Persicobacter psychrovividus: one gene and its partner. Each later gene encodes a partner of the first gene's protein in a complex. Links are inferred from orthologs where the notes say so. Each region holds a gene or a part of one and is shown on either strand. Other genes may lie near its edges. The genes, in order: hslU and hslV.

Region 1 (16,062 bases):
GTAGCGCTTTTCGGTAAGGTTAAGTCAGTTATTCCTTCTAATGTACCATTTTTTGAAATAGATTTTAAGCGCTTTTCCGTGCAGTTGATACTTTTTTGAAGTTAAAAGATTAAAGGTTGAGCTTCGATTGCTTATCTTTGCATGTTAAAAATTATTGCTTTGGTTCAGTTCAGGGCGAAGGATAGCAAGAAAAATGGGTAGAAAAAAAATTAAAGATATTAAGGGGCTTCGCATTGAGAAGTTTGCCGCTGAGGGGAATTGTTTGGGCTATGCAGAAGATGGCAAAGTGATCTTTGTATCGCATTCGGCACCAGGCGATTTAATGGATGTTCGCGTGGTAAAACAACGCCGTAAATTTATTCAGGCAGCACCCGAGCAGGTTTATGAGTTCTCGGATATGCGTCAGGAGCCACATTGTGAGCATTTCGGTTTGTGTGGTGGCTGTAAGTGGCAACACCTGAAATATGAGCATCAGTTGGAGTTTAAAACGCAGGTGGTTCGTGAAACCATGGAGCATTTGGCGAAGATTGAAATTCCTGAGATTCCTCAGGCGGTGGGCTCTGAGAAAACAGAATTTTACCGCAACAAGATGGAATATTCCTTCACGAATTTCCGTTGGCTGACAAAAGAAGAAATTTCGCAGGAGGAAGCCCACAACCGTAATGGTTTGGGATTGCATGTTCCTGGTGGTTTCGACAAGATTATTCATGTCAATAAATGCTGGTTGCAGCCAGACCCTTCAAATCAGATTCGTACTGCAATTCATGAGTTTGCACTTGCAAATGAAATTCCGTTTTACAATGTGAAATTTGCGGAAGGGCACCTGAGGAACGTAACGATCCGTACGGCCAATACTACTGGGCAGGTGATGGTGATTTTACAGGTGTTCACCGATGAACAAAAGTGGACTTTACCATTGGTGCAGCATCTTCAGGATACTTTCCCACAGATCACTTCTTTGTTTTATGTGGTGAATAAAAAAGGCAACGAAACGATCTTCGATCAGGAATTGGTGCTTCATCATGGTAAGCCATATATTGAAGAAACCATGGAAGACCTGACTTACCGTGTAGGGCCAAAGTCTTTCTATCAAACCAACTCAGAGCAGGCCTTTACGCTGTATTCTATCACGCGTGATTTTGCTGACCTTAAAGGGGACGAAGTGGTTTATGACCTTTACACAGGGACAGGAACTATTGCCAACTTTATTGCTAAAAAAGCCAAACAGGTTATTGGTATTGAGTATGTGGATGCGGCAATTGAGGATGCCAAGATCAATGCAGAGATCAATAATATAGAGAATACCCTGTTCTATGCTGGCGATATGAAAAAAGTGCTTAACGACAAGTTTATTGCCAAGCATGCTGCGCCAGATGTTATTGTAACTGATCCGCCTCGTGCAGGAATGGATAAGGAGGTTATTGATATGTTGTTGAAACTTGAAGCCAAACGCATAGTGTATGTAAGCTGTAACCCGGCAACGCAGGCACGCGATTTGGACCTGTTGGATGTGAAGTATAAAGTGACTAAAATTCAACCAGTGGACATGTTCCCTCACACACATCACATCGAGAATGTGGTGGCTTTGGAGTTGAAATAAATCAGTAGGGACGTTGTATGCAACGTCCTTTAAATAGGTTGTAGGATCTTGACTATGACCCCAAAAAGACATTGATTTAATCTTGTCGCATATTCAATATTTCTGCAAAAATAATCTGTGGAATCTGTGGACAAAAAAACAAAATAGATCATGCAAAACGATCCAGAATTAGACGGTAAATACTTAGGAGAGATCACCAAGGACTTTGTAAAAGTGGCAGATACGCTCAAAGAGGCGGCTTATGCGATTAAATCTAAGGGGTTTTCTGATTATCCCATCTTCCCAGTATCAAAAATGGGGATGCCCATTGGTCAGCAGTTCCTGAAAATGGGCGAGCTGTCGCTGGCGTGGAATTACAACATCACTTATCTTGATGAGTTTGTTCAGCGTGGGATGATTGAGGCAGGAGAGAAGGAAAAGGCTTTCAAGGCGACTTTCAAAGACCCTGACGAGTTCTGTTGTCTGTTCGTAATGGATGGTGCCTTTACCAATTTCGTTTTTATCCCTTATCCAGAGGATGGAAAAGAGGTGATTTAAAACGTATTTAAAGAGATGAAAAAAAGTCCACATTCTTTGCTGAGTGTGGACTTTTTTTATGGACAATTAATGCGTAAGTGCTCTTGCGGAAATGATTGCCTTGGCCAATTGTTTATCGTTGTAGCTTTTGATGATGGAGCTCATTCTGAAAATATCAATCAACCCCCAGATCCCAAAGCCCGCAAAGGTGATCCAATAAATAATCTGTACTCCCCACTTTCCATTGTATGCGTAGTGCGCCCCAAAAATCAGGAGCAAGAAAAGGTAGCCCATCACAACAGAATTTTTAGTCTGATTAAAGATCGTCAATACCTGAGTGGCTTGCTCGTCGGATAAATGTTGGCAGTGTGCCAGTGCCCCGGGGGATACTTCTCCTGCGATGGTCGCTAATAATGCTTTTGACATATCGGTAGTAAGTTAAATTAAATGTTCTTCGATTTAGTATAAGCATGAATCATACCGATAATATCCATTATCATGTGTAAATAGTTCTTAAAATAATAATCCCACGTTGATTACTGAGTGTGGGATTTTTCATGACCGAAATTTAATGGCTATATGCCTTTACCGATATAATGGCATTTGCCAGTTGCTTGTCATTATATTTTTTGATGATGGAGCTCATTCTGAAAATATCAATCAGCCACCAAACACCGAGACCACCTGCAGTAAGCCAAAATAGAATCTGCATTCCCCATTTTCCATTATAAGCATAATGCGCACTAAAAATAATAAGCAAGAAAAGGTAGCCCATCACAACAGAATTTTTGTTTTGATTATAATTTCCCCCAATCTTCAGACAGCCATCTCTGCTATTTAAATTATTTTCCCTTGAACTCAAAACATCTGAGCGAGTTATCAAGTGCTTCAGTGAATCTTGTCAAGGGTGCTCCTGTGTTGCGCCTGCGGCAGGAGCATTTACCCGCCCTTGACTGATTCTAAGGAAGCGCTTACTTTTGCTTCTGATGTTGTTGAGTGCGGCTTGGATTGGTAAAGATCGCAGGGCCTTTTCTCATCGATTGAGCTATGCCTTCTTTCGTTATTGTAAAAGTTCATATATTCGATAAGTCCTATCTGCAGCTTTAATCCATCGCGATACTCATTCAAATAAATATCTTCATATTTGACCGTTCGCCAAAATCGTTCAATGTAAATATTGTCGGTTGCTCGACCTTTTCCATCCATGCTAATAGTTACTCCTTGGCCTAAGAGATAGCCCGTAAAGAGATCACTCGTAAATTGACTCCCTTGGTCTGTATTGACAATTTCAGGAGCGCCATGGTTGTTAATACATTCTTGAATTGTATTGCGGCACCACTCTGCTGACATGGTGTTTGAGAGTGACCAGCCTACAATATATCGAGAGTGGACATCAATCACAGCCATCAGATACATGAACCCTTTTGCAATAGGAACATAGCTGATATCCGTCTCCCAAACTTGATTTGAATGGGTTATTTCAAGGTTTCTAAGTAAATAGGGGTATATTTTATTTTCAGGTGAAGGTTTTGAAGTGTGCGGACCAGGAAGAAGAGAACGAAGCCCCATGACTTTGTACAGACGTTCAATTCGCTTCTTATTGATCGGATAACCGCAATCATTAATCAAAAACGAAGTCATAGAAGGTACCCCTCGAAAAGGATGCTCAAGGTATTCTTTGTCAATTACACGCATCAATTCAAGATTCAATTCACTTTCCCCTTTTGGCTTGTAATACCAGCCCGAACGAGAAATTTGGAGAAGCTCACATTGACGTCTAATGCTTAAATCAGCATGTTCCTCATCGACCATCACCTGTCTTTCGGTAACGCTCTTTACTTCGATGAGGCCTTTTTTAAAAAATCATTCTCAACTTGAAGTTGTCCTATTTTAGAGTATAATTTATTTAACGCTCCTTCATGATCAGATTCCTGCTTGATAGCCTTACTCCCTTTTTCAAAAACACTCGATGCATTCTCCAAAAAAAGTTGTTTCCATTGGCCAATCTGTGCAGGACTGATTTCATATTTCTGACAAAGTTCCGCTGTGCTTTGTTGTTCTTTGATCGCTTCAAGTGCTACCTTGGCTTTAAACTTGGGGCTAAATTTTCTTCTGCTTTTCATTGATTTACAAGTTAGTATATTATTTTAACTTGCTGTCTGAATTGTTGGGGTAATTATAGATTGAACACGGTTAAAACCTGTGCTGCTTCGTCATCGGATAAATGTTGGCATTGAACTAATGCTTCAGGGCTAACATCTCCTGCAATGGTCGCTAATAATGCTTTTGACATAAAGGTAGATTTACTATTAAAAAAAGAATAAGGTTAAAAGTAATTTATTTCACTCAAATGTCAATACGAATGGGGGGTGTTGAAACAAAAAAATCCAAAACAGCGGACTGTTTTGGATTTTAAGTGGGTATTCAAAAAGAAGTTTATTCTGCTTTTCGAGGGCGTTTGTTGTAGTTTCCTCTTGGCTTACGGCTGCCTCCTTTGTTGCCACCACCATTGCGGTTGCCTCCTCGGTGGCCGCCACCGTTTCCTCTTCTTTCAGTAGAGTAGGAAGGTTGTTCACCGTAAGTTTCTGGCAATGGAACTTTCACGACTTCCTTCTCGATCAGTTCCTCGATACGACGGAATTTGCCGCAATCACGTGGGTTGATCAAAGTAACGGCATATCCTTTACGTTCAGCACGGGCTGTACGTCCAACACGGTGGACGTAATCTTCTGGGTCGTTAGGCACATCATAATTGATCACCATCGATACATCATCAATATCAATACCCCGTGAAACAATATCGGTCGCTACCAAAACCTGGAACTGCTTGTTCTTGAAGTCCTGCATGATTTGCTCACGCTCACGTTGTTCAAGGTCAGACTGAAACGGTTCGGCCTTAAGCCCCCATTTTTTCATGTCTTTGGCCAGTTCTTTTACCTTAATTTTGGTGCCACAGAAAACAAATACCGTAGGTAATTTCTCTTCATTACCCACCAAAATACCTTTAAGGATATTGGCCTTCTGATTGTCAAAAGCCATATACGCGCCCTGTAAAACACCTTCGGCAGTCGTTGAAACTTTAAAAGTGATTTCCTCAGGATCCTGAAGGATTTTCTTCGCTAATCCACGAATTTTTGGTGGCATGGTCGCCGAGAACATCAAGGTTTGGCGTTCTTTAGGTAGCTTACTGACAATATTGCTAATGTCTTCCTGAAAGCCCATATCGAGCATACGGTCAGCTTCGTCAAGCACCAAAAATTTCAGGTCATCTGTTTTTAGATAGCCTTGGTTAAAGTGCTGAATCAAACGGCCTGGTGTCGCAACAATGATGTCGGCACCATTTTTAATGGCATTACGCTGTTTTTCCCAGTTGCCCACATCGCTTCCGCCATAAATGGCCACAGTACTAAGTGGAGCAAAATAGCTCATCCCCTCCAGTTGCTGGTCAATTTGTATTGCCAATTCGCGGGTAGGGGCAATAATGATACAGCTCACAGAATTACTTTTGGGTGCATCGCCTTCTAAAAGTAGGTGCATCACAGGCAATAAATAGGCGGCAGTTTTTCCTGTTCCTGTTTGTGCACAGGCAATAAGGTCTTTTCCTTCGATGGCCAAAGGAATGGCCGCTTCCTGGATCGGTGTGGCATCTTGATATCCCATTGCCTGAATGGCGTCTTCAATGTTGGGATTCAGATTAAAGTCTGTAAATTTCAAATCCTATTGGTTAATAAGTTCTTATTGGTCCATAGGGATAAATCTCAAGACCCCCTGGACGGTTCTGGTGTTTTGTACCAGAACACTGTCAAATCATCAGTTTTTTAATAGCTAAGGGTTGTCCTTGCTATGTTGTCTTTGTTTTTCATCTTAAACGAAAGAACAATACTTGCAATGTAGTGATTTAGAATTAAATTATAGAATGCTTTTGAATACGAAATGTAATTGGTGTGGTATTCGATGGATTAAAAATGGTCATCAGTTTGAATAAAAAGAGTGCCTGAGTGATTTTTAGGTGCTTTTTGTCGGTGTTTCAAACAATTTTTGGCTTTGAGCCCTTTATTAATTAGAGTAAAATAAAGGGAAAAAGAAGGTCAGGGGTGATATGCCAAGGGCCTTTTTTTGTGGCGCTGGCTTAAAAAATACAAAGCCTGACTGGTCGGATTGCAGTCAGGCTTCATTGAGTTATTTGCCTTCTAATTGTAATGAATTACGCAATTGATTTTCAAGAGTTTTTAAATCCTTGATTCTTCTTACAGATTACCACCTGCTGGGGTCATTTTCATCATTCTTTCGATGGTCTTCTGCGGAAGCGTCCCTGTAAATCTCAAACTCCACCCGACGGTTCAGTACGCGGTCGGCTTCGGTTTTTTCTTCAACGAGTGGCTTTTGTGCGCCGTAGCCTATCGCTTCGATACGGTCGCTTTTAATGCCGCCAAAGTATTCAATATAGTCTTTGATAGCATCGGCACGTTTTTGTGACAGCTCGATGTTGGCCTGTTTGTTTCCTTTGGTATCGGTATGTCCTGCAATTTTTAGTTTGAAGGAAGGGTTGTCGAGCAGGAAGTTGCCAATTTTATCCAAATCATAATACATGGCAGATTTCAGCTCAAAGGAATTATTATCGAACACCACCGACTCAAACTGCATTCTTGAGGAGATTGGCCGTGTAGCATCGGTAAAATTGGTATCACCTTGCAGGGTGAAAATCTTCTCTATCCTGAAAAATTCATCGCCCTGAATGACCATCAGGTATTTTCGTTCGTTGATCAGGTCAAATTCATAGGTACCGTCATCCCTGAGGTATTTTGGTGCAATTTCAACGCCTTTGTCGAGGTCTATAATGGATACAATACCATCGTTAAATGGCGTGTTGCTTAGCGAATCCAATAACTGGCCTTTCAGTTTGGTTGTGGCCAGGGGCTGTGCTTCCATGGGCAGCGGAAAGGAATAGAGGTCGAGATTTTTCATGTTGTTCTCGATGGATTTCGCATAGTACAGGTTTTTGGCTTCTTTATCTATGGTGAAGTAGAACTCTGAACCACGGCCATTGACGAGTGGCCCAATATTCTGGGGCTCGGTCCATTGTTTGTTTTTCAGGTGGTATGCCTTATAAATATCGAATTCCCCAAAATTAATCAGTTGCCCACTTGAACTATAATAAAGAACATTGTATTCAGGATGGATAAATGGGCTGACTTCACTGCCCCTTGTGTTGATGTTCGGGCCGAGGTTTTTGGCTTTACTCCACTGGCCGTTTTTATTTTTGGTGGTATAATATAAATCGGACATTCCGAATCCGCCTATACGATCCGAGGCAAAATAGAGCGTATCTTCCGTAGGGCTTAGGCTTGGGTGAGATTCCCAGGCGACAGAATTGACATTCTGCCCCAAATTACTGATTTCCCCCCACGTGCTGTCTGCCTGCAAATGTGCTACAAACAAATCGCAGTTGCCATAGCTTTGAGGCGTATTACATCTTGAAAAATATATTTTTGAACCATCTCGGGTCAGGAAGGGGGAGCCTTCATTGGCGGGTGTATTCAGGCTTTTGACGGGCACAGCTTCATCCCAGTAACCATCTCCAAGGGAGCGGATCATGAATAAATCTTCATTAGGCTCAGGGTCAAAAGATCGGCGTACGGCATTACGTTGTGAAGTGAAAATCATGGTCTGGTTATCCCACGACATACTTGGCCCATAATCTGACTTATTGGAATTTACATAGAATCCCATGTTCAGGTCAATGCCTTGCGGCGGACGGAGGGTGTCTAATTTTTCGCGGAAGGAAATCAGGTCATAATAGTAGTCCAGTGGCACATAATCCTTCGGCGATCGCCCTGCCATTTTGTAATATTTTGATTGCACCTTCTGGAAATCCACCCCACCATGATGGTGCTTGAGGACCAACTTGTAAAGGCGCTGGGCATCGTGAAAAGCCCCTTTTTCTTCGGTCAGGTTAGCGAGCCTCCAAAGCCAGTAAGTATCTTTCCTGAAATTGTCAATGCCAAATTTACTGACATACTTCCATAACAATGGGTACAATTGCTCAGTTTTACCTGTCTTATCCAACTTTCTTAATCGATTAAGTTGGGACTTATCGGAATAATATCTTACTTTATTCACATTCGGGAAGGAGAATAATTGATTTATATCAAAATTTTGAGGTTGTTCGCTAACAATCGCAGATTTCTTTTGTCGCTTTTGTGCCACGCCTTCCGAAAAAGGGTGCAAAATTGACATAAAAAATAGTGCCCAACGAAGGACAGAAGGGGAAAGGCTGACAGTTTGTTGATTATTTGCGTTCATATAGTGCATATTGGCACGTGAAAAATACAATTAACATCTCTACTTTGCAAGATAATGCTTTTGGCACATCCCTTGTCTAATTATTTAAACATCTTTATAAATTTTGCATCTTTTGCAATAACTGTCAATATGACATATTAATATATCTATGGATTCACAGAACGACATGTTTCAAAACGCAGTTCTTGTGGGAATGGAAGAAACCGAGAATGGTGAGTTTATCTCGATCAACGACGAGATGGATGAGGCTGAGGTGGAAGCAACGACAATTCCTGACGAACTGCCAATCCTGCCAATAAAAAATACAGTACTTTTCCCAGGTGTGGTAATACCGATCACCGTTGGGCGTGCCAAATCCATTAAATTGGTGAAGGACGCTTACAAAGGAGACCGTACCATTGGGGTGGTAGCTCAAAAAAATAAAGACGTTGAAGACCCTAAGGTTCATGATTTTTACAATATCGGAACCGTAGCGCGAATCGTAAAAATGCTGGTATTGCCTGATGGTAACACCACCATCATTATTCAGGGGATGCGTCGCTTTATGCTTCAGGATATTATTTCTGAAGATCCTTATTTCCAGGCGAAAGTCATCAGCCTGGAGGAGAGCTTCCCTGCAAAAGAAACAGAAGAAGCGGCCGCTTTGGTGGAAACACTCAAAGATGCTGCGGCAAAAATATTACGCCTGAACCCTGAGATGCCTCAGGAGGCACAGTCGGCGATTGAGAATATCGACTCTCCGGCATTCCTTACGCACTTTTTGTCGTCCAACCTTTCAGTGGCAGCAAAAGAGAAGCAGCGTATTTTGGAGACCGACCAAGGTCGTGAGCGTTCCACATTGCTGTTGGAGTTCATGTCCAAGGATATCCACATGCTGGAGCTGAAAAATGAAATTCAGTCCAAAGTTCACTCTGACCTTGATGCGCAGCAGCGGGATTATTTTCTGCGCCAGCAAATGAAAGTTCTTCAGGATGAACTGGGGCAAGGTGGCCCGGAATCTGATGTGAAGAACCTCCGCAAAAAAGGAGAAGCTAAAAAGTGGCCCAAAGAGGTGAAGGAACACTTCATGAAGGAGCTTGATAAGCTGAGCCGGGTAAACCCTCAGGCACCAGAATACGCGGTGAATCTGGGTTATGCTGAGTTTATGATCGATTTGCCTTGGGGAGAATTTACCGAAGACAACTTCGACCTTAAGCGTGCCCGTAAAATTTTGGATAAAGAGCACTATGGCCTTAATAAAGTAAAGGAGCGCATCATTGAGTACCTTGCCGTGCTGAAGTTGAAGCGTGACCTGAAAGGGCCGATTTTGTGTCTTTATGGCCCTCCTGGTGTGGGAAAAACCTCATTGGGGCGCTCTATAGCGAATGCCTTGGGCCGTGAGTATGTCCGCATGTCGTTGGGTGGTTTGCATGATGAGTCGGAGGTGCGCGGTCACCGTAAGACTTATATTGGAGCCATGCCAGGGAAAATTTTGCAAAACCTTAAACGTGCCAAAACAGCCAACCCTGTTTTTGTATTGGATGAAATTGATAAGGTCAGTGCTGATTTCCGTGGCGATCCTTCGTCCGCTTTATTGGAGGTACTGGACCCAGAGCAGAACAACGCTTTTGTGGATAACTACCTGGAAATTGGTTTCGACCTTTCCAAGGTATTGTTTATTGCCACCTCAAATTCACTGGAGACCATTCAGCCTGCATTGCGCGACCGTATGGAGATTATTGAATTGACAGGCTATACACAGGAAGAGAAAGTTGAAATCTCGAAAAAACACCTGATTCCTAAACAGCGTGAAGAGCACGGCCTGAAGGCTGCTGATATTGCGATTAATAAAGGCGCAATCAAAACAGTGATTGACGGTTACACCCGTGAGTCTGGTGTGCGTAGCCTTGAACGCAAGTTGGGTGCGCTTTGCCGTAATGTTGCCAAATCGGTAGCAATGGAAGAAGAGTATTCAAAAACGATCAATAACGCCCGTGTGGAGGAAATCCTTGGAGCGCAATTGTTTGATAAAGAATTATATGAAAATAACCGCACTGCTGGCGTAGTAACAGGATTGGCATGGACGCAGGCAGGTGGTGAGATTTTGTTTATTGAGTCGGCGCTTAGTCGAGGAAATGGCAAATTGACCCTTTCTGGTCAGTTGGGCGATGTCATGAAAGAATCGGCCATGGCGGCCCTGACTTATCTGAAATCCAATGCAGAGCGTATGGGCATTGATTATCGTATTTTCAATAATTACGATTTGCATATTCACGTACCTGCAGGTGCGGTGCCTAAGGATGGCCCGTCGGCAGGTATCACTATGCTGACCTCCCTTGCTTCGGTATTTACCCAGCGAAAAGTGCGTTCCAAACTGGCCATGACTGGCGAGATCACCCTTCGGGGGCAAGTGTTGCCTGTAGGTGGAATTAAGGAGAAGCTTTTGGCGGCACGTCGGGCGGGGATCAAAGAAATAGTCCTTTGTGAGAAAAACCGTAAAGATGTCGAGGAAATCGAGGTGGAATACATCAGCGACCTGAACATCAATTATGTGAAGGAAGCCCGTGAGGTGTTTGATTATGCCTTGCTGGAGGAGAAAGTCAGTGAGCCTATTGATTTCATTCTTGAACAGAAAAAAGAGAAGTAAAATAAATATAAAATAACGAGGGGCTTCTCCTCGTTATTTTTTTGCCTTTGAAGAATTCTTTGCAAATTGTTCTTCATTGGTCATATTAACCTTACCGATTTGAACACCCGTTTTACCCTCTTTTTTTCAGGACTACTTTTGTTGGTTCAGTATTCCTATGGGCAGTCCCTGAAAGGTGGGGCATATGCATTGCTGAATGCGCCATATTCTGCCAAATCTGCGGCGATGGGCACCGTCATGCCCTCCAATTATTTTGATGATGGCGCCGCTTTTGTCAGTAATCCTGCGGCGGCATTACCCTCCTTCGATCAGCATTTGGGCATACACTACACCAGCCGATTTGCAGGCATACAGCAGGGGTTGGTCACTTATCAGTTCTCGATGCCCAAAACAGGTTCGTGGGCAGTGTCGGCACAATATTTACATTTTGGCACAATGCAGGGTTATGACCCGTCGGGAAACCCTGAAGGGACTTTCACCGCAGGCGATTATCTGATCGCCATAACCAAGCAGCATCAGGTGGGCAACTTCAGTGTGGGGCTCTCTGCCAAATTTATCAACAGTAAAATCGAAAGCTATGCCGCAAGTGCCATGCTTTTTGATGCGGGGATTTTGTTTATTCACCCTGAACATGAATTTTCCGCAGGATTGGTGTTGAAGAATTTCGGTTTCAACTTACGGAATTTCGATACCGAGCCCGTGAATCTCCCATTCGATGTTCAGCTTGGCGCTACTTTCAAGCCCGATCATATGCCTGTGCGTTTTTCTGTGGCGGCGTCTTATTTACCTCATGATGCCCCCTATCTTGGGCAAAATGAGCAGGAAAATACCACGCTGAAGGATGCTTTCCGCTACTTTAATATCGGTACGGAATTCCTGATTCATAAAAATGTGCACCTGATGGCGGGTTATAATCAAGATATTAGAGCATCGCTCGGTTTACAGGACAAAAAAGGTTTGTCAGGTTTCGCCTTCGGAGGGAGAATTCTCGTTAAAAAATGGACGATCGATTACACTTATGCGGCCTATCATGCTGCTGGTGGAGCACACTTCGTCAGCCTCAGCACCAACCTCTCTCATTTTAAATTTAGAAATTGATTGATCAGTACAAACTGATTAAATAGAAAATATAGATCATGTTAGAAGATAAAAGCTATTTGACCCCAAGAGAGATTGTCTCTGAATTGGATAAGTATATTATCGGACAGGCGGATGCAAAGCGCAACGTTGCTATTGCACTCAGAAATAGATGGCGAAGAATGAGCGTTCGCTCGGAGCTTCAAAAAGAAATTGTTCCCAATAATATTTTGATGATTGGTGCCACTGGTGTTGGTAAAACCGAAATTGCCCGCCGTCTGGCTAAAATTGCCCGTGCACCTTTTACCAAAGTGGAAGCCTCGAAATTTACAGAGGTGGGCTATGTCGGTCGTGATGTAGAAAGCATGGTTCGTGACCTGGTAGAACAGGCCGTGAATTTGGTGAAAAAAGAAAAGGAAGTAGGCGTAAAAGAACGTGCTACTGAAGCGGTAGAAAACATCATTCTTGATGCTTTGATTCCCCCAGTTTCTGGTGCAAAAAATGTAACGGTAGCTACTACGGAAGAAGCACCAAAAAATGATGCAGAGCTGAATCAGCAGACCCGTGAGCATTTCCGTCAGAAAATAAAAAATGGAGAGATGGATGATCGCAAGATTGAAATCTCTGTAGCGCAGGCTTCGAGTGGTGGCATGGGCATGGTTGGCGGTGGAATGATGGACGAAACCTCCATGATTAACCTCCAGGAAATGCTGGGCAACATGATGCCGAAAAAGACCAAGAAGCGTAAAGTAACGATTGGTGAAGCGAAAAAATTGCTTTTCGATGAAGAAGCAAGCAAGCTGATCGATATGGATGAGGTTAAAGAGGAAGCGATCAGCCGTGCGGAGAATACAGGAATGATCTTCATTGATGAGATTGATAAAATCGCCAAAGCCTCGGGTCAAAATGGTGGTGCGGATGTTAGCCGTGAGGGGGTTCAGCGTGACCTTCTTCCTATTGTGGAGGGCTCAAGCGTGACGACAAAATACGGGGTGGTGAATACCGAGCACGTATTGTTCATTGCAGCAGGGGCTTTTCATGTTGCGAAACCTTCTGATTTAATTGCGGAGCTTCAGGGACGTTTCCCGATTCGTGTTGAATTGAAGGATTTGACAAAAGACGATTTCTATCAGATCATCAAAGAGCCTAAGAATGCTTTGACCAAGCAGTATGAGGCGCTTTTTGATGCCGAGAAAGTGAAGCTGACGTTCAATGATGAGGCTTTGCATGAATTGGCACAAATCGCTTTTGATATTAATGCGGAAGTAGAGAACATTGGCGCACGTCGTTTACACACAGTGATGAGTCATTTACTGAACGATTTCCTTTTTGATATTCCCGATGTAATTGGTGAGAACGCCCATGTGGTTGTTACCAAAGAATTGGTGCTGGAGAAGCTATCGGGTGCGGTAAAAAACAAAGACCTCTCTCATTTTATACTTTAAGAGCAGGTAAAATTATAATATTTAAAGGAGGGTTTTTCCCTCCTTTTTTATTTGCCTACAGTTGAGTATATTTTATCATTCAAAGAAATTACAAACTTTAAAGCAACCACAATGAACTATTATATTATTACGGGAAGTAGCAGAGGAATTGGTCGTGCTTTGGTGGATCAGCTTACGAATGATCCTGAAAATGAAGTGATAGGTATTGCAAGAAGTTATCAGCAGGCAAAGAAAAATTATCACCATATTGAGTTTGATCTCGGTAATATTGAGGAGCTGAAATCACAGGTCAGTCATTTTTTTGAAACCGTAAAAGCTCCCAAGCGCGTGGTACTGATTAATAATGCAGGAACATTGGGGGAAATAGGACATGTAGGGAGCCTTTCGGCGGATGGGCTGGAGCAAGTGATGAACCTTAACGTGACCACGCCCACCATACTGATGAATGAATTTGTGCGACAGTTTTCTGGGGTTCAGGCCGAGAAAGTAATCCTGAACATCAGTTCTGGTGCAGGAAAATACCCTGTGGATGGCTGGTCGGCATATTGCGCTTCCAAGTCGGCACTTGACCTGTTCTCCAAAGTGGTGGCGGAAGAATGTATTTTGAATGAAAATGACATCAAGGTCTTTTCCGTAGCGCCAGGGGTGGTTGATACTGAAATGCAATCGCAGATCAGGGAGGCGGCTCCAGAGCAATTCAGGACCAAAGGCAAGTTCGTGAAGCTGAAAGAAGAACAGATGCTCAGTGCTCCTGCGTCGGTAGCGCAAAAGCTGTTGGAGGTCATCAATTTTCCCGATCGCTTTTCGGAGGTGCTACTCGACGTCAGGAAGTTCTAAACCAGGCGCCATCTCTTCAGTTGATTTCCTCGGGGCTTTCAGGTGTGTTATACGACCTTTAATTTGCCCATCGCTCAGTTCTTTCCAGCTGTTTACAGGGAATTCAATCTGGCAGTAGGCCGCTGTTGGGAAATGCTCAATATCGACATCCGTCAGGTGGCTGATTAATGCTGAGAGGTCAGGCTCATGCCCGATAAACATCAGCCGATTGTGCTGCGGATCAGTTTGTTCAATGGATTTGAAATAATCTTTAATACGGCCATGAAACAGGTGCTCGTCCACCGAGATGTTTTTTTGTGACAGGTGCCATAAATCAACCATAATTGCACCCGTAGCGACGGTTCGTGTTGCAGGGCTGCAAATCACCTTATCAGGGATCATTTTCAGCCTTTTGATTTCCAACCCTTGACTCATGGCATTTTTTTCTCCTCTTGAATTAAGTGGTCGGTCGATATCGTCAAGTTCAGGGAAATCCCAGCTTGATTTTGCATGTCTTGTGATCAGGATATATTTCATATTGTATGGAAGGGCTTATTAACAATGTTGTTTCATAAATCGTCTATTGAGTATAAGCGCAGTTGATCAGATTAGTTTATTTAATTTTGTCCAGGCATTTACAGGAATCATGGAAATGACAATTCAGGCTTTAAAAAAATTAGTGAGGCAAGGAGAAGGTCAAGAGCTGGAGTTTAAGAAAAAAGCCAACCATCCAGAGAAGATCGTCAAGGAAGTCGTCGCTTTTGCCAATGCAAAAGGGGGGCGGTTACTGATTGGTGTGGATGATTTTGGCGGCCTTGCGGGTTGCCGTTACCCTGAAGAGGAAGCCTTTGTTTTGGAGCGTGCTTTCGATCAGATGATCTTTCCTGCCCTGCCGATGTACAAATCATACATTACGCTTGATAATGGGTTTACAGTGATTATTTACGATATCCCCGAAGGGGTGCAGAAACCTTACAAGGTTAAAACGGCAGAACATGCCAAGGTGTATATTCGGCAGCAAGACCGAAGTATTCAGGCGTCTGGGCCACTGAAAGAAATCCTCAGGCGACGTGCCTATCCGAAGAATATTCAGTTTGAAGTCGGGCCGATCGAAAAGCAATTGTTGGTTGCCGTGGAGGAAAATAACAGCATTACTGTGGCGGAGCTTTCGGAATTGGCTTCCATTTCCAAAAAAATGGCCGCCAAACGTTTGATCACCCTCGTGTTGGCCAATGTGCTGGAGATTATCCCACAGGAAACAGGCGACCTTTATGTGCTCAGCAATAAAGCGCACTCGGCATAAAAAAACCGTTGAGCTTGAAAAACGCAACGGTTAAATATAAAAGAACTTTACAATGGCTATTTCCACGAAGTGTGTTTCACTAAAAGAGCCGCTTTTAAAATATCCCTTCTACTGACCAACCCCAATAATTTCCCATTTTCAACGACAGGAAACCGCTTATAAGGCGAACGCAGGAACATCTGTGCAACATCTAAAAGGTCCATGTCAGGTGAAACAGTCGTGATCTCGGTGGTCATGTAATCCTTAACCATCGTGCCGCGAACAGGGTGATTGTTATAAGCACGGTCGAGGATCATTTTCAGAAAATCTTTTTCTGTAATTATGCCAATCATATGGCCACGGTCGTCTAACACAGGTGCACCACTGATTCTTTTTT
Region 2 (15,936 bases), 1.3 Mb from region 1 along the record:
TATCTGGGTAGATGGCGGCATAATCAGCATGATTCTTATCGATGACCAAACCTGTGGCCTTCTGAACGAAATTCCCACCGGTGAATTCACTCCATCTCACTTCAGCCAAAGCACGACCGTCTGCAGGAAGGTTTACTTCCGAGCCTACAATAATGTCATCACCATAACAAACATCTAAATTATCGTCTGCCTTTATTTGAGGCAATGCCAAAGCGGTAATATCAATATTAAATTCCGCATAACACTCATCGCCTACGGTAGAGATAAAATTATCCTTAACAAAAAATTTCAAATCATACGTTTCCCGAGCATCAGCAAAAATCACCTCCTTTTGGAAATTATAAATTTCAGAAGGATTTGATTCTGTAATGTTATTCAAAAACCAATCATAAGTATAACTATTATTTCCACCTGATACCTCGGCACGGAATTGTTCATTAACATTTGAACAAATATTAACATCGCTTACCAGGCCTGCAATTTCAATTTTAGCATTATGCTGAACCTCAACAGTTTCCCCGAAATTAGCCTGAACATCGACATCACAAACAGCCACAACATTGGTAGGAAAAACCCTTAAATGTGCGTGTACAGAATCAGTAAACGCTGTATTCGGGGTATACTGATTACCTGCGATTGTTCCAAATTTATTGGTATCATCGGAAAGTAATACCCAGTCAAAATCGTCCGTATTGGCGTTCACATCGGTACGCTCTGCATTCAGTAAAACCTGCGCGTCATAACAAAAACGCTCATCAACAATTGGATTTACTGCAGGCGTTGGATAAACATGAACTGGAATTTCTATGGTCGCCACCTGACAGGCAGGTTGGTTATCCAGGTTTTTAGCATGGAATTCAAGAATAATGTCTTTGTCTTCGTCATTGACTGAAGGCACATAAAAGTTCTCGAAATGCTTGGAGGAAACCACCGGGGACTCATTTCCATCGTCATCCAATTTATACTTTCCATTAGCAGACTTCAATGACCAGAGAATTTCTTTCTGCCCTGTATAAGTCAAATTGATGTCCGTCGCCATTTGCTTCAAATCCAATTCAAAGGCACCACAAGCATCAATGAAATCTCCTGTTACCAAATCCGAAGAAACAATCGGTGACTCATCAACCACCTGCTCTCCTACTACTTTGGAATAATGACAACTGATCCCATTTGGAGAAGTAGCCTCCACAATTACCCGAACTTCAAAAACTCCAAAATTATTGTATTGATAGCTCGCTTCATTGTCTGCCCCAGCGTTATTGCCTGGTACCACTGCGACAACCGTGTTGTTGGCTTTATTTTTTATCTCCCAAGAATAATGGATTGGGCTTAAATTTCCCCAAGCTGTGTTCTCCTCAAAATCAATGGTAATCCCCTGACAGATTGGAGAGAAAGAAAGCACTTCGATATCTGGCAATGGCAAAACATGGATCGTTTTGTTAACGATTGCTTCGCTACATTCTCCTGAATTATTTGAATTTCGAAGGCGCATACGCACAACAAATTCTCCTTCCTGGTCAAATTTATAACTACTCGACTGGCTGTTATTATTATTAAAGGTATTACCCGCCAATTGATGCTCCGCTACCAATACGGCAGAAGTCACTTTATTAATCACAGAGAAATGCACTTCGTCGTAATTGCTCCCTGGAATATCATTTTTCCAATAAGCCTCCGTGCCAACATAATAAAACTCATCTGTCGCACAACTATTATCAAATGCCGTTCCGTCGCCATTCAACAAACCTGCGGGAATGCTTACGCCAGATTGGTCTGCAAAGGTCAATATCGTTCCTTTAGGCGCATCAGGATCAATTATAATTTCTTCCGAAACCGTGGCTACGGTACAAAAATGACCATCTGCATGTGTTTCTGTAACCGTCAGGGTAAAAATAAAGCTCCCGTTCAAATTTCCATCAGGAATAAAGAAAGGGGTTTCCATGGTTGTGGCTCCCTGACCATTTCCTCCATTGGTGGTAAACAAATAATCAGAAATCGGGAAATCACCTTCCCGGTCCCAGCTCCATTCAAAAGTAAGATTTCCATTGTCTCCCTTATTAATGGTTGATACCATTTCAACAGGAAAACCAGGACAGATGGTCTGAGCTGCAACATCTACCGAAGCAGAAGGGTTTTCATAGACTTTGACCGTAATATCCTCTACCATTTGGCAGGATGCCCCACCCATAGAATGATTAAAGCCTTTGTCTGTGATGGTTAACTGATAAACATTATCAATATTGAGATCAGGGTATTGGCCATTCGGAACATTAACAGGATTACCTGTTTGAGCAAACCCTTTCGGGCCCGTCCATCGATACTCCAAATTCTCCGTTCCTCCTGAAGCTGTACCATCAAGTGTGATGGTCTCTCCGTTACAGAGCAGTTGATCTGCCCCTGCATCAATAAGAACTTCGGGGTTTACAATAATATTAAGTTCCGCAGACTCCTCTTCACATTTCGACGCAAAATCATCGTCCTCTACAAAGCGCGCCCGGATCGAAAATTTTCGATCTCTATCCTCTGCGCCATAAACAAAAGAAATATTAGCACCCTCACTTGCAGGTACTGTCCAGGTTTTACCATAATTCCCCGAAGCAAGGTCATAGGGTCGATATTCGATCAGGCGCTCTTCGCCATTGACCGTGAAAGATCGTTTTGCCCCGCTTACAACAAAAGTAAAAGGTTCTTCAAAACATATTTTCGCTGTTTGGCCAACGTTTGTAGATTGAATTTCTATATAAGCAGCAGGTGTTGGCACCACTGGACGAACATGCGCCGTAATTGTGTTTGAAGTCAGGACAGCATCACACTCATCTTTGGCGATACGCACAAACTCATACACCCCTGGTGTTAAATCTGGTGAATTGTTATAATTTCTGTTATTGGAAACTACGACAGGTGCAGCACCATCTTTGGAGCGAGTCCAAGTATAAGTTATATTACCACGGCCACCTTTTATTTCAGCCCCTTTCAAATCTCCAGGGGAAGTGTTAGCGCAGAGCTCAATCACCGATTGATCGTTATGATCAAAACGGATGTTGTTACTTCTCATTCGAGGATGAACGATAATATCAACCTCTGCTGAAATGGACTCACAAAGGTTATTCACACACTCATTCCCTGGCGTTCCGCCATTATCACAATCTCCTGAAGATACAATTCTTCTAAAGGAATAAGTAACGGCATTATCTGTCGTATTGTCCAACACAGGCGGGTCATAATTAACATCATTTGCGCCTCCGATATCCGACCAAGCGCCACCATTATAGCGTTGTTGCCACTGATAAACATAACTGCCATCGCCACCAGTTGGGGTAGAGCCTGTAATTAATGCAGGGTCAATTCTATTTCCCGTCTGATTTGTATAACAAAGTTCCTGATCATCATTGATGGTGTTGTTTTTTACTTCAGGGTAAATTGTCAAAATAACCTCACGGGGCAAACTCTCACAATCTTCTCCTGCACCAGCATCGTAAGCTTGTGTTACCCAATAAGTGTAGGTTTTGACACTTCCTGGATTAGGATTGAAAGGATCTGAAAGTGTTCTATCGGGGTTAGCGGGATCGAAATTAGCCCCTGTACGAACAGGTGTTAATGCTACCGCAGAAAGAGTTGGATCTTCTTCATACCATCGGATTACTGCTCCCGCCTGACCGTTGGCCCTCAGCGTTGGATCTCCACCAACACAAATTTTCAAGTCCGCTGCCAATGGAGGGTTTGGCGCTTCCACGGTACAAATGGTTCTTGTCCACAAGTCCACGGGATCCTCTTGCCATGCGAAATCGTTTTCATTAAACGAACCAACAGGGACTTCAGACCCTGCTGCGCCATAAGGGTTACAGACGTTCCATGAACGAAGACGAACCGAAAAACATTCATTGGCTCCAGCATTTGCTGGAAAACGAATTGGAAGCGTCTCGCCACCGGGGTCAGTCGAATTTGCAATCCAAGTTACTGGACCATAATATACCCCAGTCATGGGTACACCTCCTACGGTTACATTACCACCAGTAACACCATTGGTCTCTCCATATACATATTGTACCCAACGCCCGTGTGTGTTGGGGTTCAAATCTTCCTGCGGGTTCGTTGTACAGTTCCACACGGTTAAATCTGCCAAAAAATGAGCATTGGTATTACCCGCACACATATCGTAATCTCCACCTGCTGGAGAATTAAACAAACCTGAGCCCCCATTTCGAGCATCCTCTTCAGCGATCGAATTTAAAAGAGCATTATCCTCTGTGTCCCAAACGGTTACACGGTTACCTTCGGCTGAAATTAAACATACTGTTCCATTTACGACAAGGGTTACTTTTGGAAGATAAGTACAGCTCTGTTGCGCCGCATCAATATTATTGCCTGATGGAGCAGCACTACCATTGTCATAATCGTAGGTATGTTTCCGATCCACAATACCATAATAGGCGGTATTAAATGAAATATTGGTAAGATCGATCCGTTCTATTGTACCATCATCCCAATTGATTTCGATTTTGCAATTGGCGGCCTCAGCAGCTGACAAACGCCAACCAAAAGTCCAGTTTACCTCCGCCGAACCGGAACAATTATCGATTGGATTTTCAAAGTTATTAAAAATCGACGGTGCCCCTGCGGGTGAACCGATCGTGTTACAATCTTGCGCATACACGGGATTATAGGTACTTAAAAATACCAACGCAAAAAGAAGGGACAGAAAAACAGGTAAAGTCTTTCCCATAGTATATAGGTCAATGTTGATTACAAAATAATTAAACAGGCTACTGTATATAGCCTTAATACTCAGAGCGGGCAAAATAATAACCCTTCAAAAAAGTTGGGCTGATGCAAGACTTCCTGTTTCTTTCAACAAAAGAAATAATGCAATCCCAAAAAAAGGCTTTAGCCCTTAACAACATTAAAAATTAATAAGGTAACAATCAATACTATTAAAAATTAAATGTCCTGAGCCATCAAATCATTGATATTGTATTAATTTTTAACAAAATATCACCAATGAATATTGACTTGAAAAGTGTGAAATTTTGGGGAAGCCAATTGCCTTACGAATTGATAAAAAAATGGACGAAGTATGGTTTAGCCCTCAATTAAGCGCTTTAGCTAAAATTAAAGTAGCGTTTCCTGTTTACGACAAGAACTTTTACGCCACTTCTTCCCGTTCCTTTGCACTCTCCCAACACTCAACGCCTTCTGTTATGCCAACCTCGTCAGCAACAAATACAGGTGACTTCCCGGTCTTTTTTTGCATTTTGTAATCGGCTAAAGCTTTGAATGCTATTGGGGATAAACGAATAATTGCATAAATATTGACAATCGCCATCAGGGCCATGAACAAATCAGCCAAAGCCCAAACCGTTTCGGCATTCACCATTGCTCCGAAAACCAACATTCCCAAAACCATCAGGCGATACAACAGGCTCAGTTTCTTGTCTCCTCGGTGCATAAAACTGATATTCGATTCCCCATAAAAATAATTGCCCACAATAGAGCTGTAAGCAAAAAGCAAGATACAAAGCGCGATAAAACTGCCCCCCCAATCACCTACTTGGGATTGCAGGGCATTTTGAGTCAGTTTTATGCCATCGTGCGTTCCGATGGTATCCACACCTGAAACCAAAATCAAAACTGCCGTCGCGGAACAGATCAGGATGGTATCGGTAAATACACCCAACGTTTGGATTAGCCCCTGCTTCACAGGGTGACTTACCGAGGCCGTTGCCGCTGCATTAGGTGCTGAACCCATACCTGCTTCGTTGGAAAACAGTCCCCTTTTAATTCCCTGCATCAAGGCCGCTCCTAATGCACCAGAAGCCAAGGGACGCAAGCCGAGCGCTGAATCAAATATCAAAGAAAAAACCGCTGGAATAGCTTTATAGTTAATCGCCAACACATAAAAAACCACCATCAGGTAGGCAATGGCCATTACAGGAACAATCATTTCTGAAACGACTGCGATACGCTTCACCCCACCCATAATCACCGGCGCGGCTACCAGGACCAATAAAATTGCCATATAAGAGGTTTCGATACCGAAAGCGCCATGAAAAGCGGCAGCGATTGTATTGGCTTGAACAGCATTAAAAATGAAGCCAAAACAAATGGTGATCAATACTGAAAAAACCACTCCCAGCGAACGGTTCTTCAGGGCCTTTTCAATATAGTAAGCCGGCCCTCCACGGTACCCGTCATCCGTTCGTTCTTTATAGATCTGCGCCAGGGTGCTTTCTACAAAAGCGGAGGCTGAACCGATCAGCGCAATAAGCCACATCCAGAAAACAGCACCGGGTCCACCTGTACCAACGGCAATTGCAACACCTGCCAGGTTCCCTGTACCCACCCTTGAGGCGGTACTCATACAAAAGGCCTGAAAAGAGGAGACGCTGTTTTTTCCACCTTCGGAACGGCCGTCAGCCAGCAACCGAACCATCTCCCCGAAAAGCGTAAACTGCACAAATTTGGAACGGACCGTAAAATACAATCCGGCTGCAATGAGTAACACGATTAAGACATAAGACCAAAGAAAATCATTGGACGCATTGATAAAAGCTACTGAATAATCGCTAAAAGTACTCATTAAGGATGTTAGCATAATTGATAAAAAAGGTAATGGATTTTAATGAAGCCACAAAAATACGTTTTATTATTAAAAAGGCGCCTATAATGGTGAATTATCAGCATATAAAATACGCCCACCTTTAATAGCGTATTCAAAATTTGCCTGCCCTCCTGCAAATTCAATGAACACAAATTGATTTTCACCTATTTTTCAACAGCAGCAATATCTCAAACACCAAATAATCCCTCCCTACTGCCCCAATACACCAAATTTCCATGATGAATCCCCAATTTTAAACCCGCTCTAATCTGGCCTGTCTGTCGTTAATTTCCTGCGCCGCCATCGCCCATTCAACGCCTGTATCCTCCCTTCGCAGGCCAATAAAACCTTTCAGAAGATAGTTAATTCCATTTTGGATTTATCCGCTTATATTTAAATAAAAAAACAGCCTTTATGAAAAAAATTTGTTTTGCAATAGCACTGCTATTTTGTGGTATGACCAGCCATGCACAAAAGAAAAGTGCCATTGATGCGCAAGTAACGCCCAACATCCTAAAAGGGCAGATGAATTTCTTTGCCGCTGATGAGTTGCAAGGTCGCGACTTGGGATCTGTGGGTATTGATATCGCTGCAAGGTACCTATCAACCACCATGCAAAGTTTTGGTGTATCCCCTTATAAGGAAGGAAAAGACGGCTATTTTCAACCCGTGGAATTGCAGGAATTCAAGGTACCGAAAGTGCAGTTTGCAGTAGAAGGATTAATGGGCACTTCTGCCATTACCATGAATCAGAAAAATCTGAACTTTGACGGTGACGCCCTGTTTTTGGGCTATGCCACACCCGATGAATTCAAAGAGTCCCTCGTCAAAGGCAAAATCATTTTAACCTTTTCAGGTACAAAAACTGACCAAAGTATTGGAGCCGCAATGAAGCAATACCAAATACTGGAAGCCGCTGCAAAAAAAGCCGGCGCCAAAGCTCTGGTACAGATTTTCAGGGGGGCAGTGACTGACTGGCATAAGCTTGACCATTATTTCAACAGCCCAAAAATGGTCGTTAAAGGACAGGTGCCGAGGGTAAGAAATGATTTCACCTCGATTTTCGTGCATGAAAACGACCAGCCTTTTCACGGCATCCTGGGGCAGTATTACAAAGTACAGCTGAAGGTGGATGCTTCTGGGCTACACATGGTTCAGGATGTTCCAGCAAAAAATATCATTGGGATTGTGGAAGGAACAGACAGCAAGCTGAAGAATGAATATGTTATTTATACGGCCCACTATGATCACCTTGGTCTGGGAGAAAAAAATGCAGAGGGCGATTCCATTTACAATGGCGCAAGAGATAATGGTGCCGGCGTACTTTCCGTGCTGAATGCGGCTGCTTATCTGGCCAAACACCCCACCAAAAGATCGGCAATGTTCCTCTTTCTGACAGGCGAAGAGAAAGGCTTGCTCGGAAGTCAGTATTATGTTGAAAACCCAGTGATTCCACTAAAGCAATGTGTCTATGTGATGAATAATGACAATGGCGCCTGCAACGATAAAAGCATTATTACGATTGTAGGGCTGAACCGCACCACGGCAACGCCTCACTTCCTGAAGGCAGGAAAAACCTATGGACTCAAACCTATGGGTGACCCTACCAAAGAGGGCCTTTTCAGAAGATCTGACAATATTTCCTTTGCTGAAAAGGGGATTCCTGCCCCAACACTCAGCTTAGGCTTTACAGGTTTTGATGAAACGGTGATGCATTATTACCATCAGACCGACGATAATCCCGCAACCATTGACTATGATTACCTGACTAAATTTGTGCGAACTTATATTTACGCTGGCGCACTGATAGGCAACGACAAAAAAACACCTGAATGGACCGTTGGCGACCCGTATTTTAAAGCGGGGCAAAAATTGTATCAACCATAAAGGCTGACAATGCAAAATAAAAAAGGGGCTGTCGCATGACGCTTTTCATAAATCAAGACACCAGATCATCTTTATTCACGCTTCAATTTCCTCCGCACAAACTCCATATCTATTTTAAAAACCCTCTTTGGGAAAATGTCCCATTAGGACAATTTAAAACAGCTTCGGCTTATGGCTCAGCGAAAAACGACGGAATAAAACTGGTGACTAATTACGAAAAACGAATAATGCAACAGCCCCTTTTACCTATACTCTGAATATCTTAATCCAAAGCCTCCACAATCAAATTGTGGTTGGTATAAATACAAATATCTGCAGCAATGTGCAACGACTCCTCTACCATCTCTTTGGCCGTGAGGTTTGGCGCGTGTTTTTTCAAAGCCAATGCCGCCGACTGCGCATACATTGACCCTGAGCCAATCGTTGCCACACCATTATCTGGCTCCAGCACATCACCCGTTCCGCTGATCACTAAAACCTCTTCTTTATTGGCGACAATCATCATGGCTTCGAGGCGGCGCAAATAGCGATCCATTCGCCAGTCTTTGGCCAGCTCAATCGCTGCACGTTTCATATTGCCTTTAAAAGCCCCAAGTTTTTCATCAAAGCGCTCCATAAGCGTGAAAGCGTCGGCAGTAGAACCTGCAAAGCCCAGAACAATCTTGCCATCCTGTAATTTACGGATCTTGCGAACGTTGCTCTTGGCCACCGTATTACCCATCGTCGCCTGACCATCGGCACCGATCGCTACCTGACCATTATGCACAACGGCACATACCGTTGTTGATTTTATTTTTGGTAAACTCATGTTTTTCTTTTTTTATTTAACCAAAGCCATAGCATTGGCTTAACAGACATCACCTATTGCAATAGGTTGATGTGTTGGTTTAATGAATTCTTTCAGCAACTAAAAAAACCGCATATTTTCGCTCCCCAAAAGACCGCTTCATGCCACAATTTTCAAGTCAAAAACTGTGGAAATATGTATCATCCGTGGATCGAAAAACAGGGTTGAGCACCGCAGACGGTGCCCCCACAATTATCGGTTGTTTATTTAAACTTGCCCTTGAGCATCGCTAATTTGGCTTGCAAATCGCCGTCGGCAGATTGCTCCTGACGATTACTCCCCTGGCGTCCTCGTGGTCTTTCATTATTACGACCTTGATTGCGCCCTTGTTGCCCACTTCTTTCGTTGTTTCGCTGTCCCGATCTTTGACCACCACGCGAAGGTTTTTCATTGCTGAAAGGATCCGACTTCATCGACAAACCAATACGTTTGCGGCCTTCATCCACCTCCATAACCGTAACCGTTACCTGCTGATGAACCTTCACCACTTTAGAAGGGTCATCGACAAATTTATCCGACAGATGACTAACGTGCACCAGGCCATCCTGATGTACCCCAACATCTACAAAAGCACCAAAAGCAGTAATATTGGTCACAATACCTGGAAGTTTCATACCCATTTTCAGGTCCTTGATTTCCGAGACATTTTCATCAAAAGAAAAAGCTTCAAACTGCTCACGCGGGTCACGGCCCGGCTTGTCAAGCTCCTGAATAATATCCTCAAGCGTTGGCATACCCACCGTTTCAGAAACATAGTTTTTCAGCACAATCTGCTTGCGCAAAGCGGCATCTTCCATCAGTTGCTTCACCGAAACCCCCAAATCTTTGGCCATCTGCTCCACGAGTTTGTAGCGCTCAGGGTGAACCGCTGAACTGTCCAAAGGATTTTTGGAATCGCGTACGCGCAAGAATCCTGCCGCCTGCTCGTAAGCCTTTGGCCCAAGGCGAGGGACGCTTTTCAATGCCGAGCGGTTCGCAAAAGCCCCGTTCTCATTTCGGTATTTAATGATATTCTCCGCCAGGGAAGGTCCAAGGCCAGAAACGTAAGTCAGCAATTCTTTTGAAGCGGTATTCAGCTCTACCCCAACGGCATTTACACAAGAGGAAACCGTATCGTCAAGGCCTTTCTTAAGGAGGGACTGATCCACATCGTGCTGATACTGGCCAACACCAATGGATTTGGCATCAATTTTCACCAATTCCGCCAATGGGTCCATCAAACGGCGACCAATAGAAACAGCACCACGAACCGTAATATCATGGTCAGGGAATTCCTTCCGAGCCACTTCCGAAGCAGAATAAATAGAGGCGCCACTCTCGTTCACCACTACCACCGTTACGTTCGGGATTTTCAGTTTTTTAACAAAGGTTTCCGTTTCGCGGGAAGCCGTTCCGTTGCCGATTGCGATGGCTTCCACATGGTATTTTGCAGCCCAGGCCATCACGGTTTGCTCCGCTTCAATTTTCTGACGTTGCCCACCAGTAGGAAAAATGACCGTGTGGTCTTCCAGTTTACCCTGTGCGTCAAGCATCACCACTTTACAGCCTGTACGGAAGCCTGGGTCAATCGCCAGAACACGCTTCTGCCCCAAAGGAGAGGCCATCAGTAATTGGGCAATATTCTCCCGAAAAACGCGAATGGCTTCCTCATCCGCCGACAACTTGGTGGTCATGCGGATCTCCGTTTCCATAGACGGGCGCATCAAGCGTTTGTAGGCATCGCGGGTGGCCTGTTGTTGCTGCTCCCCAACGGCGCCTCCGCGGGTAACGAACATTTTCTCGAGGGTGAAAATCGCATCCCCTTCCTCAGGTGTAGATTCCAGGGTAATAATTTCCTCTTTCTCCGCACGGCGCATGGCCAAAATACGGTGAGAAGGTGCCGACTTCAAGTCTTCATCCCACTCAAAATAATCTTTATATTTTTCTCCGGCAGCTTCTTTCCCAGGAATCACACGGGCATGGAATCGCCCAGATTTCTGGAACAGCTCACGAATTTCGGCACGGGCTTCCTGGTCTTCATTCACCCACTCGGCCATAATATCCCTTGCACCGGCCAATGCGGACTCAAGATCTTCTACGCCTTTTTCTTCATCAATGAAGGTTTGCGCCAAAGCCTCAAGGTCAAATTCTTCCTCTCCGAAAATCTTTTCCGCCAAAGGCTCAAGCCCCTTCTCGCGTGCAATGGTCGCACGGGTTCGGCGTTTAGGTTTGAAGGGCAAATAAATGTCTTCGAGTGCCGACATGGTTTCAGCCTCCATCAGCTGAGCGCGCAGTTCATCCGTCAATACTTCCAAATCCGTCATCGACTTCAAAATAGCCTCACGGCGCTTATCAAGCTCCCGAAGTTGCTCCATCCGATCCCTCACCGAGGCGATCTGCACTTCATCAAGTGTGCCGGTAACTTCCTTTCGGTATCGAGCAATAAAAGGTACCGTCGCACCTTCATCCAACAAGTTTGCCGTATTGGCCACCTGTTGTTCTGATATATTTAACTCCTGCGCAATGGTCAGGAAATATTGTTTTGACATGTTGGTATTTTTGAATGCTTAGTTTGCAAAAATAACCAAAAGGGGCAATGGTCAAAATCTTCATGCACAGTATTGCCTCAGAAATATTCGTTTTATGAGAAGTGTCGGTATGAAAAACACCCCGCTCAGGGCGAATTTTGCCTGTTAACCACGCGATAAATCCTGAGGTGAGATTTTTTTCCCAATGAGGTACCTTCCCGAGCTAAAAAGGTCAATATTGGTCTTTTGGCGGACGCCCAAAACCACATAATCTTCCTTAATTTGCTGAAAAGAATAAAATGATGACCACCCTCGACCGACTAAAAAAACATTGGCAGAATATCCTGATCGGGATTTTCTTTGTCCTGATGCTCGTGCTTCCTTCATTTAGAATGTTTGTTTCCAGTAATTTTCAGCGACTGTTACTGCAATCGAGGATTCTTCAGCCTGAAGAAGTACAGGCTTCCGCAGCCCTGCCGAGGGTTCCCTATCAGTGGAGCATCACCGATCAGGCAGGAAAAGAAGTGCCCATGAGCCAATTCGAAGGAAAAACAATCTTTCTGAATTTTTGGGCGAGCTGGTGCCCTCCCTGCGTGGCTGAGCTACCGGATATTTTGTCGCTGATGGAAAAAACTGACCGTTCAAAAGTCGCCTTTATTCTCCTGAATATGGACCGGAAACCCGAAGCCCTTGAGCGGTTCATGAAAAAGAAAGGCTATGATTTTCAGTATTACCGCATGCATTCCCCGCTGCCAGAGCTCCTGCAAAGCCAGTCATTGCCGACCACTCACATTATATCTCCCGAAGGGAAATTGCTGACCACCAAAAAGGGCATGGCCTATTATGATACGGAGCACTTTAAAAATTACCTTGAAAACGGGGGAAGATAGTCTTTAACAAGAAAGAACAGCTTTTTCAGCAGGGATCAAGGGCTTATTTTTGCGAAATCGGTGTTTTTATACCATTATTGCAAAGAGGACCATCATTGCTACTGTGTCAGTAAAAATAAAAAATCTAACCCGAACATTTGGCCAACAAAAGGCGGTCAATAATATTTCCTTCGAGGCGCATCCTGGGGAAATCCTGGGATTTCTCGGCCCGAACGGTGCGGGGAAATCCACCACCATGAAAATCGCCACAGGCTACCTGAGCCCTACCGAAGGCACCGTGGAGGTTTGTGGGATTGATGTGGTGAAACACCCCCTGAAGTCGCGATCAAAAATTGGCTACCTGCCCGAAAGCAACCCGCTGTACTATGAAATGTATGTGCATGAATACCTGCGTTTTGCCGGAAAGCTACACGGCTTGAAGGGCCCCTATCTATCCAAAAGAATCCATAAGGTGATTTCCCTTTGTGGGCTGGAGCGGGAGCAGAACAAAAAAATCGGTCAGCTTTCAAAAGGCTATAAACAGCGCGTGGGGCTTGCTCAGGCGTTTATTCATGACCCAGAGGTGCTTATTCTTGATGAGCCCACCACAGGCCTTGACCCCAACCAGTTGATTGAAATTCGGCAACTGATAAAAACGGTCGGCAAAGATAAAACGGTAATCTTTTCCTCCCATATTATGCAGGAGGTTCAGGCACTTTGCGACCGAGTGATTATCATTGATCAGGGAACAGTACTCACCGACCACCCCATTGATCAGCTTCAATATAAAGCCGACGAACAACATATATTACTGGAAACACAATTTGAGGCCGACCTCTCCCCGATTCAGGAAATAGATGGTGTGGATCAGATCGAGGAAATTTCTCCTTTGAATTACCGCATCATTGCACATAGCAATCAGGATTTGCGCTACTTCATTTTTAAAGTTTGCGCACAACAGAACATCCCCTTGGTGGGGCTTGCTCAGGAAAAATGGTCCATAGAAAAAACTTTTCAGGCCCTTACAGCACATTAATACGGAGTGGCTATTTGCCCACAGATTAGGCAGATATTCACAGATCATTTTTTCGGTCCATCACTATTTCGGGCATCTCGCCTGGAATCGCCCAATGGTTGCAGGCTTTAATGCTTGACTCAAATCCCCCTTTCAATAGAAGAGGACAAACCAAAATAAGGTAAAACTAACTATAAATCATGCTTCAGATATTTGCTAAAGAAGTAAAAAATTTCCTCAGCTCCCTGATTGCCTATATGGTGATGGGGGTGTTTCTGGTCATCACCGGGCTGATCGTCTGGGTTTTCCCCGAAACGAACGTCCTCAGTTATGGCTATGCTGAACTTGGCCCGCTTTTCAATCTTGGCCCCTATGTACTGATGTTCCTCATTCCAGCCATTTGCATGCGCACATTTGCTGAAGAAAAGAAAACAGGAACCCTTGAGCTTTTGCTTACCAAACCCCTGAGCGACCTGCAAATCATCTTGGGGAAATTCACCGCCTCCTGGTTCCTGGTGCTTTTGGCCATCCTGCCCACGAGCATTTATTGCTACTCCCTTTACCACCTGGCATCACCTGTGGGCAACATTGATTCCGCAGGCATAACAGGCTCCTATTTTGGGCTGATCCTCCTGGCGGGCGTATTCACAGCCTTTGGCGTACTGGCTTCCTCCATTTCCGAAAATCAGATTATCGCCTTTATTTTGGCTGTTTTTATGTGTTTCATGATGTATGCTGGCTTTGATTCGATCAGTAACATCAACATCTGGAGCGATTATTCCCCTATCATTGCACAATTGGGTTTACTGTCCCATTATCAGGGAATGAGTAAAGGACTGATCGATTCGAGAGATCTGTTTTATTTTTTAACAGCTATGATCGTTGCTTTGCAACTGACACGCATGAGCCTTGGAAGTAGAAAATGGTAGATTTTAAAAAGAAATTCCACAGTCTAAAAGTCAGAGATATTCTGATTACTTTGATTGTCATTATGCTGGCCACCAACCTGAATCTGCTGGTGAGCAAGCACTTTTTTCAGGTGGACCTGACCTCAGAGGGACGTTACACCCTTAGTAATGCCACAAAAAATATTCTTAAAAAGCTGGATGATATCGTGTATGTCGATGTGTACCTCGATGGTGATTTCCCGGCAGGATTCAAGCGCCTGCAAACCAGTATCGAGGAAACGCTTGACGTTTTTCATTCTTATGCAGGGGATAAAATCCAGTACCGATTCATTGACCCTTCTTCAGCAAAAAGCAGCCGGTCAAAAAACGAGTATTATCAATACCTGGCCAATATGGGCATTCAGCCCACCAATATCCATGCGACGGAAAATGGCAAGAAGATCGAAAAAATCATCTTCCCGGGGGCTATTATTTCCTACGGCGGTAAAGAGCTCGGCGTCATGCTTTTTAAGGGCAACAAATCAGCGCCACCGCAGGAGCGTCTAAATCAGTCGGTGGAAGGAGTGGAATATGAACTGATTTCGAGTATAAAAAAACTGACACAACGAAAGCGCAAGCATGTGGCGATTTTGAGCGAAGACAGTCATATTCGTCCCAATGAATTGGCGGGGCTTCAGGCATGTCTGAAAGACAACTACGAGCTCACCATTTCCACCCTGCAACAGTTACCAAACCTGATGCCTTTCGATGCCGTGCTATTACTCCGTCCGAAATCCAGCTACATTCCACGTCAGGAATATGAACTTGACCAATATGTAATGAATGGTGGTAAACTGCTCGTTTTTGGCGAAGGGTTTAAAATTGATACCGACAGCCTTAAATCAAGCGGACGCGCCTTCGCCACGCCTATTCAGGGCGGTATTGACAATTTGCTTTTCAAGTGGGGCATCAAAAAAGATGGCAACATCATTCAGGACCTGAATGCCGGAACCTACCCGATAGTTACCGGAAATATGGGAGATCAGCCTCAAATTCAGCTGATGCCTTTCCCCTATTATCCATTGATCAATCAGTTTGGGAAAAACCCGATTGTCAATAACCTTGACGCCATCAAGATGGATTATGCCTCGGCACTGGATACCGTGAAAGTTGCCGGAATCCGAAAAACGCCACTGATGTTTTCATCACCATATTCACGGACCGTTCAGGCTCCGGTACTTATTGAATTGACCAATATGCGTGGGCAAATTGACCCGAAGAAATTTAATCAGGGGCCCTTCGCTACAGCTTATCTTTTGGAGGGGA

Evidence for each region.
Region 2: the proteins of hslU (region 1) and hslV are in contact, whole or in part, in a solved structure (PDB 1G4A), measured with the Escherichia coli proteins. The link is inferred for Persicobacter psychrovividus from one-to-one orthologs.

What each region holds. Positions count from the first base shown.
Region 1 is NZ_AP025292.1:660,460-676,521, forward strand. What follows is about bases 11,453-14,374. They hold hslU (ATP-dependent protease ATPase subunit HslU), read left to right. Parts: upstream 11,453-12,181; coding sequence 12,182-13,567; downstream 13,568-14,374. Other genes in these bases: porQ (type IX secretion system protein PorQ), read left to right, coding at 11,453-12,143; AABK40_RS02930 (SDR family NAD(P)-dependent oxidoreductase), read left to right, coding at 13,679-14,374. In the rest of the region: 23S rRNA (uracil(1939)-C(5))-methyltransferase RlmD, read left to right, coding at 194-1,600; AABK40_RS02880 (hypothetical protein), read left to right, coding at 1,751-2,137; AABK40_RS02885 (TM2 domain-containing protein), read right to left, coding at 2,204-2,542; AABK40_RS02890 (TM2 domain-containing protein), read right to left, coding at 2,685-2,999; AABK40_RS02895 (IS3 family transposase), read right to left, coding at 3,056-3,961; AABK40_RS02900 (transposase), read right to left, coding at 3,952-4,239; AABK40_RS02905 (DEAD/DEAH box helicase), read right to left, coding at 4,553-5,830; AABK40_RS02910 (OmpA family protein), read right to left, coding at 6,371-8,419; lon (endopeptidase La), read left to right, coding at 8,568-11,045; more of porQ, read left to right, coding at 11,145-11,452; more of AABK40_RS02930, read left to right, coding at 14,375-14,404; AABK40_RS02935 (SixA phosphatase family protein), read right to left, coding at 14,381-14,920; AABK40_RS02940 (AlbA family DNA-binding domain-containing protein), read left to right, coding at 15,030-15,686; AABK40_RS02945 (CBS domain-containing protein), read right to left, coding at 15,743-16,062. UniProt on the Escherichia coli protein: ATPase subunit of a proteasome-like degradation complex; this subunit has chaperone activity. The binding of ATP and its subsequent hydrolysis by HslU are essential for unfolding of protein substrates subsequently hydrolyzed by HslV.
Region 2 is NZ_AP025292.1:2,009,112-2,025,047, forward strand. What follows is about bases 7,521-10,316. They hold hslV (ATP-dependent protease subunit HslV), read right to left. Parts: upstream 9,294-10,316; coding sequence 8,748-9,293; downstream 7,521-8,747. Other genes in these bases: AABK40_RS08575 (M28 family metallopeptidase), read left to right, coding at 7,521-8,485; AABK40_RS08585 (Tex family protein), read right to left, coding at 9,536-10,316. Also shown: AABK40_RS08565 (PKD domain-containing protein), read right to left, coding at 1-4,723; AABK40_RS08570 (alanine/glycine:cation symporter family protein), read right to left, coding at 5,144-6,577; more of AABK40_RS08575, read left to right, coding at 7,013-7,520; more of AABK40_RS08585, read right to left, coding at 10,317-11,860; AABK40_RS08590 (TlpA family protein disulfide reductase), read left to right, coding at 12,139-12,729; gliding motility-associated ABC transporter ATP-binding subunit GldA, read left to right, coding at 12,833-13,744; gliding motility-associated ABC transporter permease subunit GldF, read left to right, coding at 13,924-14,652; gliding motility-associated ABC transporter substrate-binding protein GldG, read left to right, coding at 14,646-15,936. UniProt on the Escherichia coli protein: Protease subunit of a proteasome-like degradation complex believed to be a general protein degrading machinery. The complex has been shown to be involved in the specific degradation of heat shock induced transcription factors such as RpoH and SulA.